DNA from 2 places in the Mesorhizobium sp. M8A.F.Ca.ET.207.01.1.1 genome. Region 2 is predicted to be linked to the other one. Evidence: predicted binding sites of a transcription regulator. Region 2 holds the regulator's gene; the other holds the start of a gene.
What was found. Region 2 encodes PhoB, which activates phosphate uptake and scavenging genes when phosphate is short. Its sites were predicted from a motif close to TGTCATNNANCTGTCAT; they were not measured.
Positions count from the first base shown of each region.

Region 1: phnC (phosphonate ABC transporter ATP-binding protein) is a predicted target of PhoB. The motif match lies at 1,752-1,768, and genes of this name have one in related genera.

Region 1 covers NZ_SRUS01000002.1:214,620-220,244, reverse strand. Annotated here, with positions in the region: gene phnL (phosphonate C-P lyase system protein PhnL) at 1-246, shown strand, start outside; gene EN850_RS05950 (DapH/DapD/GlmU-related protein) at 243-860, shown strand; gene EN850_RS05945 (DUF1868 domain-containing protein) at 1,007-1,717, shown strand; gene phnC (phosphonate ABC transporter ATP-binding protein) at 1,847-2,704, shown strand; gene phnD (phosphonate ABC transporter substrate-binding protein) at 2,815-3,723, shown strand; gene phnE (phosphonate ABC transporter, permease protein PhnE) at 3,779-4,735, shown strand; gene phnE (phosphonate ABC transporter, permease protein PhnE) at 4,739-5,625, shown strand, end outside.
Region 2 covers NZ_SRUS01000009.1:81,474-87,098, reverse strand. Annotated here, with positions in the region: gene pstS (phosphate ABC transporter substrate-binding protein PstS) at 1-396, shown strand, start outside; gene pstC (phosphate ABC transporter permease subunit PstC) at 463-1,446, shown strand; gene pstA (phosphate ABC transporter permease PstA) at 1,450-2,301, shown strand; gene pstB (phosphate ABC transporter ATP-binding protein PstB) at 2,298-3,101, shown strand; gene phoU (phosphate signaling complex protein PhoU) at 3,127-3,834, shown strand; gene phoB (phosphate regulon transcriptional regulator PhoB) at 3,853-4,542, shown strand; gene EN850_RS24770 (ROK family protein) at 4,808-5,625, opposite strand, start outside.

The DNA.
Region 1 (5,625 bases), on a different contig from region 2:
GGCGGCGAGCAGCAGCGCGTCAACATCGCGCGCGGCTTCATCACCGAGCATCCGATCCTGCTGCTCGACGAGCCGACCGCATCGCTCGACGCCACCAACCGCGACGTGGTGATCGAACTCATCGCCGCCAAGAAGCTGGCCGGCGTCGCCCTGCTCGGCATCTTCCACGACCACGATGTGCGCGAGGCGGTGGCCGACCGCATCATCGACGTCACCGCCTTCGCCCCGGGAAAACTCGCCGCATGACCAGGAAATTGTCGGAGACGCCGCTGGTCCACCCCTCAGCGGAGGTGCACAACTCGACGCTCGGCCGCTGGACCGAGATCGCCGACCGCAGCCGGGTGTCGGAAAGCGAACTCGGCGACTATTCCTACATGATGCAGGACTGCGCCGTCTGGTGCGCGACCATCGGCAAGTTTGCCAACATCGCGGCAAGCGTGCGCCTCAACGCCACCAACCATCCGACCTGGCGGCCGACGCTGCACCACTTCACCTACCGCGCGTCGGACTATTGGGATGACGCCGAGCATGAGAGCGAATTCTTCGCTGAGCGTCGCGCCAAGCGCGTCACCATCGGCCACGACACCTGGCTCGGCCACGGCTCGACCGTCCTGCCTGGCGTGACCGTCGGTGACGGTGCCGCGGTTGGCGCCGGAGCGGTCGTCTCCAGGGACGTCGCGCCCTACACCATCGTCGCCGGTGTGCCGGCCAAACCGATCCGCGAACGCTTCGACCGCCGCACCGCCGAACGCTACCAGGCGCTTGCCTGGTGGGATTGGGACCATGCCAGGCTGCGAGCCTCGCTCGACGATTTCCGCGAACTGTCCGCCGAGGCGTTCCTGGAGAAGTACGAGGGATAGGACAATTCCAGGAAAAGGGAGAACCGGTTTTCCTGGAATTGTGTCAGGTGAAGAGACATAGCCGCCCACATCATCGTCATATGGCGGCCCTGTTCATATCCCTGACACAGGACTCGGACAGGACGCCATCTCCCAAGGAGATCGCCATGCCCGACACTGTCAGACCCTCGCTCGCTGGATTCTTTGCCGGCTCCAATCCGATGCCGCCGACACATCTCGGCACGCGTTATGACACTTCCGGCAATTTCCTGATCGAACCCGGCAATACCGTCGTCAGCCATCTGGTCAGCGGCTCACCATCGGAAGCCGTTGTGCTTGCGGTGCGCGATCGGATGATGGCGATGCCGGACGCCGACCGCCTCGCCTTCACGCCGGTTTCCAGCCTGCACATGACGCTGTTTCAGGGTATCATCGAATATCGCCGCCGCTTGCCCTTCTGGCCGCGGGACGTGCCGCTCGACACCGGCATCGACGCCATGACCCGCCTCTATCTGGAGCGCCTGAGAGGCTTCCAGGGCGCCGGCCCGTTCAATATCAAGGTGGTCGAGATCGTGCCGACCGGCCTCACCGTTGCCGGCGCGACCGACGAGGATGTGCGCATCATGCGTGCATGGCGCGATGCACTGGCTGTGCCGTTCGGCTACCGGCACCCCGACCATGAGGCCTACGTCTTCCACGTCACCTTCGCCTATCAGATCCAGCGTCTCGCCGACGACAGGGCTGCTGCCTGGCAGGCGCTGTTCGATGAGAGCCTGGCGCTTTTCGGCCGGGAGGCCCCGGTGATCGAGATCAAGCCGCCCGCCTTCTGCGCATTCCGCGACATGAAGCATTTCGAGGAATTGCTGGTGCTCGGCTGATCGCCAGCAGGACGCGGCCGTCGTATCTGTGGAGCGTAACAAAACTGACATGCTGGCGACATGGCAGGTTCATGTGGCTGCGTTAGGCGAGTGCCTGACGATCAATATGGACCGGACTGGAACCAGCCCATGTCAGCAAGCTCTGCCACGCTCGAAATCCGCGGTGTCAGCCGACGATTTGGCAAGAACACCGCCGTCAGCGACGTCAACATCTCGATCCCGCAGGGGCAGATGGTTGGTGTCATTGGTCGTTCGGGCGCGGGCAAATCAACTCTGCTTCGCATGATCAACCGTCTTGTTGACCCCAGCCAGGGGTCGATTTTTTTTGACGGCGCCGAGGTTTCCCGGTTGCGCGGGTCGCCGCTGCGCCGCTGGCAGCGCGACTGCGCCATGATCTTCCAGCAATTCAACCTGGTGCCGCGCCTCGACGTGCTGACCAACGTACTGCTCGGCAAATTGAACCACCGTTCGACCCTGTCCAACCTTCTCGGCATGTTTTCGCGCGCCGAGTGCGCGGAAGCGGTCGCCGCGCTCGAGCGGCTCGACATCGCCCGCACCGCACTTCAGCCCGCCGGCACCCTGTCGGGCGGACAGCAGCAGCGGGTTGCCATCGCCCGCGCCATGATGCAGCAGCCCAGGGTGATCCTGGCCGACGAGCCGATCGCCTCGCTCGACCCGCTCAATGCCAAGGTGGTGATGGATTCGTTGCAGGACATCAATCTGCGCGAAGGCATAACCGTCGTCACCAATCTTCATACGCTCGATACCGCCCGCACCTATTGCAACCGCATCATCGGCATGGCTGCCGGCAAGGTCGTCTTCGACGGGCCGCCCGAAGAGCTCAACCGCGAAGCTGTGCGTCTTGTCTACGGCGCTGACAGCAATGGCGGCGAGATATCGGAGACCATCACCTCCACCAGCGCTGCCTTCAAGCAGAAAATCGCCGCATCCGCCGGACCGCTCGAACCCGCATTCCCGGGATACTGAGCCCGTTACGGGCCAGTAGCGAGCGCCTGGATCGTCCGCCCGCGTCAAGGGCACTTGTCAAGATCAAGAACGCTGCCGGCGCGGGGCCGGAACTTACAGGAGAGACATCAATGTTCAGGAAGATGGTTTTCGGCGCCGTTTCGGTGCTCGCCATGGCCACCAGCATTGCCCACGCCGCCGACATGAAGGAATTTCGCGTCGGCATTCTCGGCGGCGAAAACGAAACCGACCGGCTGCGCAACTACCAGTGCCTGGCCGACCACCTGAAGACCGAGTTCGGCTTCGAGAAGGTTTCGCTGTTTCCCGCCGCCGACTATGACGGCGTCATCCAGGGCCTGCTCGGCGGCACGCTCGACTTCGCCGAACTCGGCGCCTCCGGCTATGCCAGCGTTGTCCTGAAGGACCCGAAAGCCGTCACCCCGATCCTCACCACCAAGCAGACCGACGGCGCCACCGGCTATTATTCGATCGGCCTGGCGCTGAAGACCTCGGGGATCACCGACATCAAGTCGGCCAAGGGCAAGAAGCTTGGCTATGCCGATCCGGATTCGACTTCCGGCTATTTGATCCCGCTGACCCAGATTCCGAAGGACACCGGCGCTTCGAACGAGACCTTCTTCGCTTCGACCCAGTTCAATGGCGGCCACGAAAACAACGTTCTGGCCGTGCGTGATGGCAAGGTCGACGTCGCGGTTGACGATTCCTCGGGCATCGGCGACTTCAAGAACGGCTACACCTCCGGCACTTTCCACAAGGAAGTCGCCAAGGGCGCCGTCGACCCCAACGACTTCGTCGAAGTCTGGCGCTCGGGCCTGATCCCGAACGGCCCGCTGGTCGTGCGCACCGCGCTCGGCGACGACATGACCGCCAAGCTGACCGCCTTCTTCACTGATCTGCCCAAGAAGGACAAGGCTTGCTTCGAAGGCGTCGAAGGCGGCGATTTTACCGGCTACGTTCCGGTGAAGCCCGACTTCTACAACGTCATCGTCGAAGCCCGTAAGGCAGCCATCGGCGGCTAACGGCGAAATCGGAAGGGGCGGTGTTCAAAACACCGCCCTTTTTGCATCTCCGATCATGACCCTTTCCGTGACAGCCCCCTCCGACGGCATTCACCAGACGGCCGATACCTGGCGACGCCAGACGTCGCTGCGCCGGTTCTATACCGTGCTCGGCGTCGGCCTCCTGCTTGCCGCGATGCTTTCCAGCATGTGGTTCGCCGACGAAGCCAATGCCGGGCATTTCTTCGACCGGCTGCCGCACATACTGGATTTCCTGAGCTGGCTGGTCCCGAAAGACTGGAACGACGTCTGGCGAGCGCTGTTCGACATCGCCTCGCCGCATGATACCGGCACCCAGGAATTCAACTTCCCGCTTGGCCGCATCTATATCTGGGGCGGTTTCTACGTCCCCGAATATTTCGAGCTGATGCTGACCACGGTGAACGTGGCGCTGGTTTCGACCTTCATCGGCTTCATCTTCGCGGTGCCTTTTTCCTTCATCGCGGCGCGCAACCTGACGCCCCATCCGGCACTGAGGCTGGTGGTCAAGCGTTTCATGGAATTGCTGCGTGCCTTTCCGGAAATCGTCATCGCCGGCCTCTTCGCGGCAATCGTCTCGACCGGTCCGATCGCCGCCATAATCGCCATCGGCCTGCATTCGATCGGCGCACTCGGCAAGCTGTTCTACGAGATCAACGAGAACATCGACATGCGCGCCGAGGAAGGCCTGACGGCGGTCGGCGCCAACTGGTTCGAGCGGGTGCGCTTCGCCGACCTTCCGCAGGTGTTGCCCAATTTCGTGTCCTATACGCTGCTGCGGGTCGAGATCAACGTGCGGGCCTCGACCATCATCGGCGCCGTCGGCGGCGGCGGCATCGGCGAAGAGCTGAAGCTGTCCATCTCGCGCGGCTTCGGCGCCAAGACGCTGGCGCTGGTGTTGCTGCTGTTCACGACCATCTTCATCATCGATCAGTTTTCCGCCTGGCTTCGCCGCAAGCTGGTCGGCGAACAAGCCTTTATGATGGGGGCATAGATCATGGCAACCATGACCGCCGAGGAGATGCTGTCGATCGAGGCGCGCCACCCGCAGGTTTTCCGGCGCCCCGCATACAAGCGCTTCGGTCCGCTGCTCCTGTTCGTTGGCACTCTCCTCTATCTGGTCTATGCCTTGTGGTTCTTCAGCCTGCCGCAGGTATTGCGTGAATCGCATTGGGAGCGACTGCCACTCTTCCTGACGCAGTGGATCAGCTACGATCTGCAGCCGGAATTCCGTCTCGACCAGCCGGAGATCATGCCCAAATATCCGCGTTTCTCCGCACTGGGCGACAATCCCAATCCGGATTGGGTAATCAAGAATGCCGACGGGTCCTTCACCGTGCGGATCGACGGCCAGGCCAAATCCGTCACCTTCGACAAGACCTATGCGACGATTGTCGCCAATGGACAGACAGTGCCGGTGGCGCTGACCAGCGGCAAGCCGGTGGTCTCGGGTCCGGTGCCCGACTGGATGACGGTTCACGATGACGAGGTGGTCGCCAAGATGGGCTTTGTCGGCGAGGTGCGCGTCACCGTCGACCGGGTCAAGGTGCGCAAGCGCTTCCTCGGCTGGGCGAACTTCGTCTTCGACACACGCTCGCCTTTCTTCGGCAAATCAGTGGGGCAAGTGATTTCGCTGATCATATCGGGACCCGAGCTGAAACCAGGCACCTCGAACCTCGCGCTGGCCGGCGACAACATCTGGAACAACGCCCAATGGCAGCACGGCGACGTCTGGACGAAGCTCCTGCAGACCATCGTCATGGCTTTCCTCGGCACGCTGCTCGGCGGCATCGTCGCCTTCCCGCTTGCCTTCTTCGCGGCGCGCAACATTACGCCAAGCGGCGTGCTCAGCCAGGGGCTCAAGCGCTTCTTCGACTTCATGCG
Region 2 (5,625 bases):
GAATATGCCTATGCCAAGCAGAACAAGCTGTCCTACTCCAAGATGCTGAATGCAGCCGGCAAGGTCGTCGAGCCGTCGCTCGAATCCTTCGGCGCCGCCGCTTCGAATGCCGACTTCAAGACTGCCAAGAACTTCAACGTCATCATCACCAACGAGCCCGGCGACGCCACCTGGCCGATCGCCGCCTCGACCTGGGTGCTGATCCACAAGGCTCCGGACGATGCCGCCGCCACCGGCGAAGCGCTGAAGTTCTTTGCCTGGGCCTACAAGGACGGCAAGGAAACCGCCAAGGCGCTCGACTACGTGTCGATCCCCGACAGCGTCGTCGACCTGATCAAGGCTTCGTGGAAGGCCGACATCCAGGCCGGCGGCAAGCCGGTCTACGCTGGCGAGTAACATCACCCGAAGGAGCGCCGCTTTACGCGGCGCTCCTTTTTCTCAACACAAAGAGCCGAGCTTGACATGAGTGCTGTCCAGGAAGCCTTGCCAGCCATCAAGGGCTCGCGCGATGCCATCGTCAAACGTTTCGCGCTGACGGACACGATCTTCCATGCGGCGACCCGTGCCGCCGCGATCCTGGTTCTGGTCCTGCTTGGCGGCGTCGCCATCTCGTTGTTTGCCGGTTCCTGGCAAGCGCTCTCGACCTTCGGCTTTTCCTTTCTGACCACGGAAAGCTGGAACCCGGTGACCGAGAAATTCGGTGCGCTGGCGCCCATCTACGGCACCATCATCACATCCGCCATCGCCATCCTGATTGCCGTGCCGCTCGGCATTGGCATCGCGATCTTTCTCACCGAACTTTGCCCGCGCGCATTGCGGCGCCCGATTGGCATGGCGGTCGAACTGCTCGCCGGCATCCCCTCGATCATCTACGGCATCTGGGGCCTGTTCGTGCTGGCACCGTTCCTGCAGACGACGGTGCAACCCTTTATCATCTGGCTGTTCCATGGTGTTCCCGGGCTCAACAATCTGTTTGCCGGCCCGCCCTATGGTATCGGCCTGCTCACCTCGGCGATGATCCTCGCCATCATGATCCTGCCTTTCATCACCTCGATCACCAAGGACGTGTTCGACACGGTGCCGTCGGTGCTGAAAGAGTCGGCCTACGGCATCGGTTGCACGACCTGGGAAGTGACGCGGCGCGTGGTCATTCCCTATACCCGGATCGGTATCATGGGCGGCGTCATGCTCGCCCTTGGCCGTGCGCTCGGCGAAACGATGGCCGTCACTTTCGTCATCGGCAACGCGCACCGCATCTCGACTTCGCTGTTCGCGCCCGCCACGACGATCTCGGCAACCATCGCCAACGAATTCACCGAAGCCGTTGGCGATCTCTACACCTCCTCGCTGGTGGCGCTCGGCCTGATCCTGTTCGTCATCACCTTCCTCATCCTTGCCATCGCACGCTACATGCTGATGCGCATCGACGCCCGTACGGGAGCCTGACCGATGTCGACAGCCGCATCGCTTCACCAAAGCCGCAAGCGCAAGAATGGCGTGATGATGACGCTGTGCGTCGTCGCCGCCGGCATTGGCCTCGCCTGGCTGGCGCTTATCCTCGGCGCGCTGCTCTACAAGGGCCTGTCCGGCGTCTCGCTGGCCGTGTTCACCGAAATGACGCCTCCGCCCGGCGACGCCGGCGGCCTGCTCAATGCCATCTACGGCAGCGTGGTGATGACGATCATCGCCGTGATCGTCGGCACGCCGATCGGCGTGCTCGCCGGTACCTACATGGCCGAATACGGCCGCTTCTCCAAGCTCACCACCATCGTGCGCTTCATCAACGATATCCTGTTGTCGGCGCCATCGATCATCATCGGCCTGTTCGTCTACGAGCTGATGGTGCGGCCGATGGGACATTTCTCCGCCATTGCCGGCGCCGTTGCGCTGGCCATCCTGGTCATTCCGGTCGTGGTGCGCACCACCGAGGACATGCTCAACCTGGTGCCGAACGCGCTGCGTGAAGCCGGCACCGCGATCGGCGCGCCGCGCTGGGTGGTCATCAAATCTGTCGCTTACCGCGCCGCGCTCTCCGGCATCGTCACCGGCATATTGCTCGCCATCGCCCGCATCTCCGGCGAGACGGCGCCGCTGCTCTTCACCGCGCTCAACAACCAGTTCTGGTCGAGCAATCTCAACGCGCCGATGGCCAGCCTGCCTGTCACCATCTTCCAGTTCGCTCTCAGCCCCTATGAGGAATGGCAGCAACTGGCATGGACCGGCGCACTCATAATCACCCTGACGGTTCTCGGCCTGAGCATTTTCGCCCGCAGCCTTACCGGACGCAGAGAGGACAGATGAAACCGATGTTGTCCACCGAGTTGAACACGCCCGAAGTGGCCGTGGATAAGGCCAAGATCGAGGTCAAGAACCTCAACTTCTACTACGGCCAGTCGAAGGCGTTGAAGGATATCAGCCTGTCGCTGCCCGAGCGCAGCGTCACCGCCTTCATCGGCCCGTCGGGCTGCGGGAAGTCGACGCTGCTGCGCGTCTTCAACCGCATCTACGAGCTCTACCCGAAGCAGAGCGCCGACGGCCAGGTGCTGCTCGACGGCCAGAACATCCTCGACCGCTCGCAGGATCTCAATCTCCTGCGCACCAAGATCGGCATGGTGTTCCAGAAGCCGACGCCGTTCCCGATGTCGATCTACGAGAACATCGCTTTCGGCGTCCGTCTCTACGAGAAGATCAGCAAGTCCGAGATGGACGGCCGTGTCGAACAGGCGCTGAAGCGCGCGGCATTGTGGACCGAGGTCAAGGACAAGCTCAACGCCAGCGGCCTCAGCCTGTCGGGCGGCCAGCAGCAGCGTCTTTGCATCGCCCGCACCGTGGCGGTGAAGCCGGAAGTCATCCTGCTCGACGAACCAGCCTCGGCGCTCGATCCGCTGTCGACCGCCAAGATCGAGGAACTGATCGACGAGCTGCAGGCCGACTACACGATCGTCATCGTCACCCACAACATGCAGCAGGCGGCGCGCGTGTCGCGCCAGACGGCGTTCATGTATCTGGGCGAACTGGTCGAATTCGACAAGACCGAGAAGATCTTCACGTCGCCTCGCGAGAAGCGCACGCAGGACTACATCACCGGCCGCTTCGGCTGATATCACGCATACGAGGACCAGGATCATGGCCGAACACACAGTCGCAGCCTTCGATGAGGATCTCGGACAGATCAGCAGGCTGATCAGCGACATGGGCGATCTCGCCGGCACGATGGTCGGCGGCGCCACCAAGGCTCTGCTGAATTCCGACAACGCGCTGGCACAGCGCGTCGTCTCCGACGACGCCATCATGGATGCGCGCCAGCGCGAACTCGACGACCGCGCCATCACCCTGATCGCCAAGCGCCAGCCGATGGCCGACGATCTGCGTCATGTCGTCGGCTCGATCCGCATGGCGGGCGACCTCGAGCGCATCGGCGACCTTGCCAAGAACATCGCCAAGCGTGTCGGTTCCGTCGGCCTCACCGCCACGCCGCGCGACCTGTCGCACTCGATCGATTCCATGGCGCAGCTGGTGCTGATCCAGGTGCAGGGCGTGGTCGAGGAATATGCGGCCGGCGATGCCGCCGCCCTCGCCAAGCTCAGGAATGACGACGAACGCATCGACGTCAAATACACCTCGGTGTTCCGCGAACTGCTGACCTACATGATGGAGGATCCGCGCAACATCACGGCTTGCACGCATCTCTTGTTCTGCGCCAAGAATCTCGAGCGCATCGGCGACCATGTGACCAACATCGCCGAGAATGCGTATTATGTGCTGACCGGAACGCAACTGCCCGCCAATCGTCCGAAGCAGGACGAGACGGCGATGTCGGCGCCGGCGGCTTGACGATAGGATGATCTGCCAATGATCGCGCCACGCATCATGGTGGTGGAGGACGAGGAGCCGCTCGGCGTGCTCCTCCGCTACAATCTGGAATCGGAAGGCTACCAGGTCGAGGTGGTGCCGCGCGGCGACGAAGCCGAGATCCGCCTCCAGGAGAATGTGCCCGACCTCCTGGTGCTCGACTGGATGGTGCCGGCTGTTTCCGGCATCGAACTCTGTCGGCGCCTGCGAATGCGGCCCGAGACCGAGAGGTTGCCGATCATCATGCTGACGGCGCGCGGTGAGGAGAGCGACCGCGTGCGTGGCCTTTCGACCGGCGCCGACGACTATCTGGTCAAGCCGTTCTCGACGCCGGAATTCATGGCCCGGGTCAAGGCGCTGCTGCGTCGCGCCAAGCCGGAAGTGCTGTCCAGCGTGCTCAAGGTCGGCGACATCGTGCTCGACCGTGAATCGCACCGGGTCTATCGCAAGAAGAGCGAAATCCGGCTCGGACCGACCGAGTTCCGGCTGCTCGAATTCATGATGCGCCATCCCGGCCGGGTGTTCTCGCGCAGCCAGTTGCTCGACAATGTCTGGGGCGAGACGATCTATATCGACGAGCGCACGGTGGACGTGCATGTCGGCCGGCTGCGCAAGGCGGTCAACAATGGCCGCATGCCCGACGTCATCCGCACCATCCGCGGGGCGGGCTACGCGATCAGGGAAGACTAGGTCGAGGGCGGCTACGCCCCTGACTTCGTCATCCACGAGCGGAGCAAGGAGCGAAGCGACGCGGCGCAGACCCGAGGATCCGTGCCGGGACCTCGACGCGTCGCCGCAGTGCAGAATTCTGCGCCGTTGCACTCTACGATCGAGGTCACGGCATGGATCCCAGGGTCTCCGCGACGCCGCTTCGCGGCTGCTCCGCCCAGGGATGACGACCTTGAGGGCGCTCGGCCAACCTCCAGCATTGGTGGTGATTCACCGGAGCGTTCGCTCAGGCGACGCTCTTCCCAGCACTGCCTCTCGCCTGCACGCCCGGCGCGAAAATCTCCTGGTCGACGAAGGTCAAGGCGCGCATGGCGCAGCCTTCGCGGATGAGCGGCAGTTCGTTCGGCTCGGTGTCGAAGGAAATCGATTCCGAATGCTGGCCGCCGGCGGTCTGGGCGATGGCCTCGCGCAAGGCCGGCTCGATCAGGTCGAAGGCGGCGGCACTGACACCGACCATGGCGACCGGCGCCGGGTCGATCAGCGCGAACAGGCTGCCCAGCCCATAGCCCAGCGCCTCGCCCGCCTTGCGATACGCTTCGCGCTCCGGTCCGTCTTTCTCCCTTGCCGTCGCGGCGAGTGTCCGCATCTGCGCGTCGCTGACATCGGCGACCGGTTCGGCGTCCTCGCCAAGCTGCCTGGCATTACGCCAGATGGCATAGTTGCCGGCATAGGCCTCGACGCAGCCGCGCCGCCCGCAACGGCAGAGCGCGCCGCCCGGGCGATGGATCATGTGGCCGAATTCGCCGCCCGATGAATGGGTGCCGGTGAACAGTTCGCCCTTGAGCACCAGGCCCATGCCGATGCCGTGCGAGAGCAGGATGGCGATGAAGTCGTCGCGGTAGCGTTGAGGGTCGCGCCAGCGCAACGCCACCGCCATCATGTTGCAGTCGTTCTCCATGGTGGCGGGGATGCCGAATTCGGCTTCGAGTATGTCGGCGAAGGCAATGTCCGTCTGCGGCGTGATCGGCGACCACAGCATGGCACGCGCCTCGGTGTCGGTGATGCCCTGGATCGCCAGCGCGATGCGGGCAACACTGCGGACAT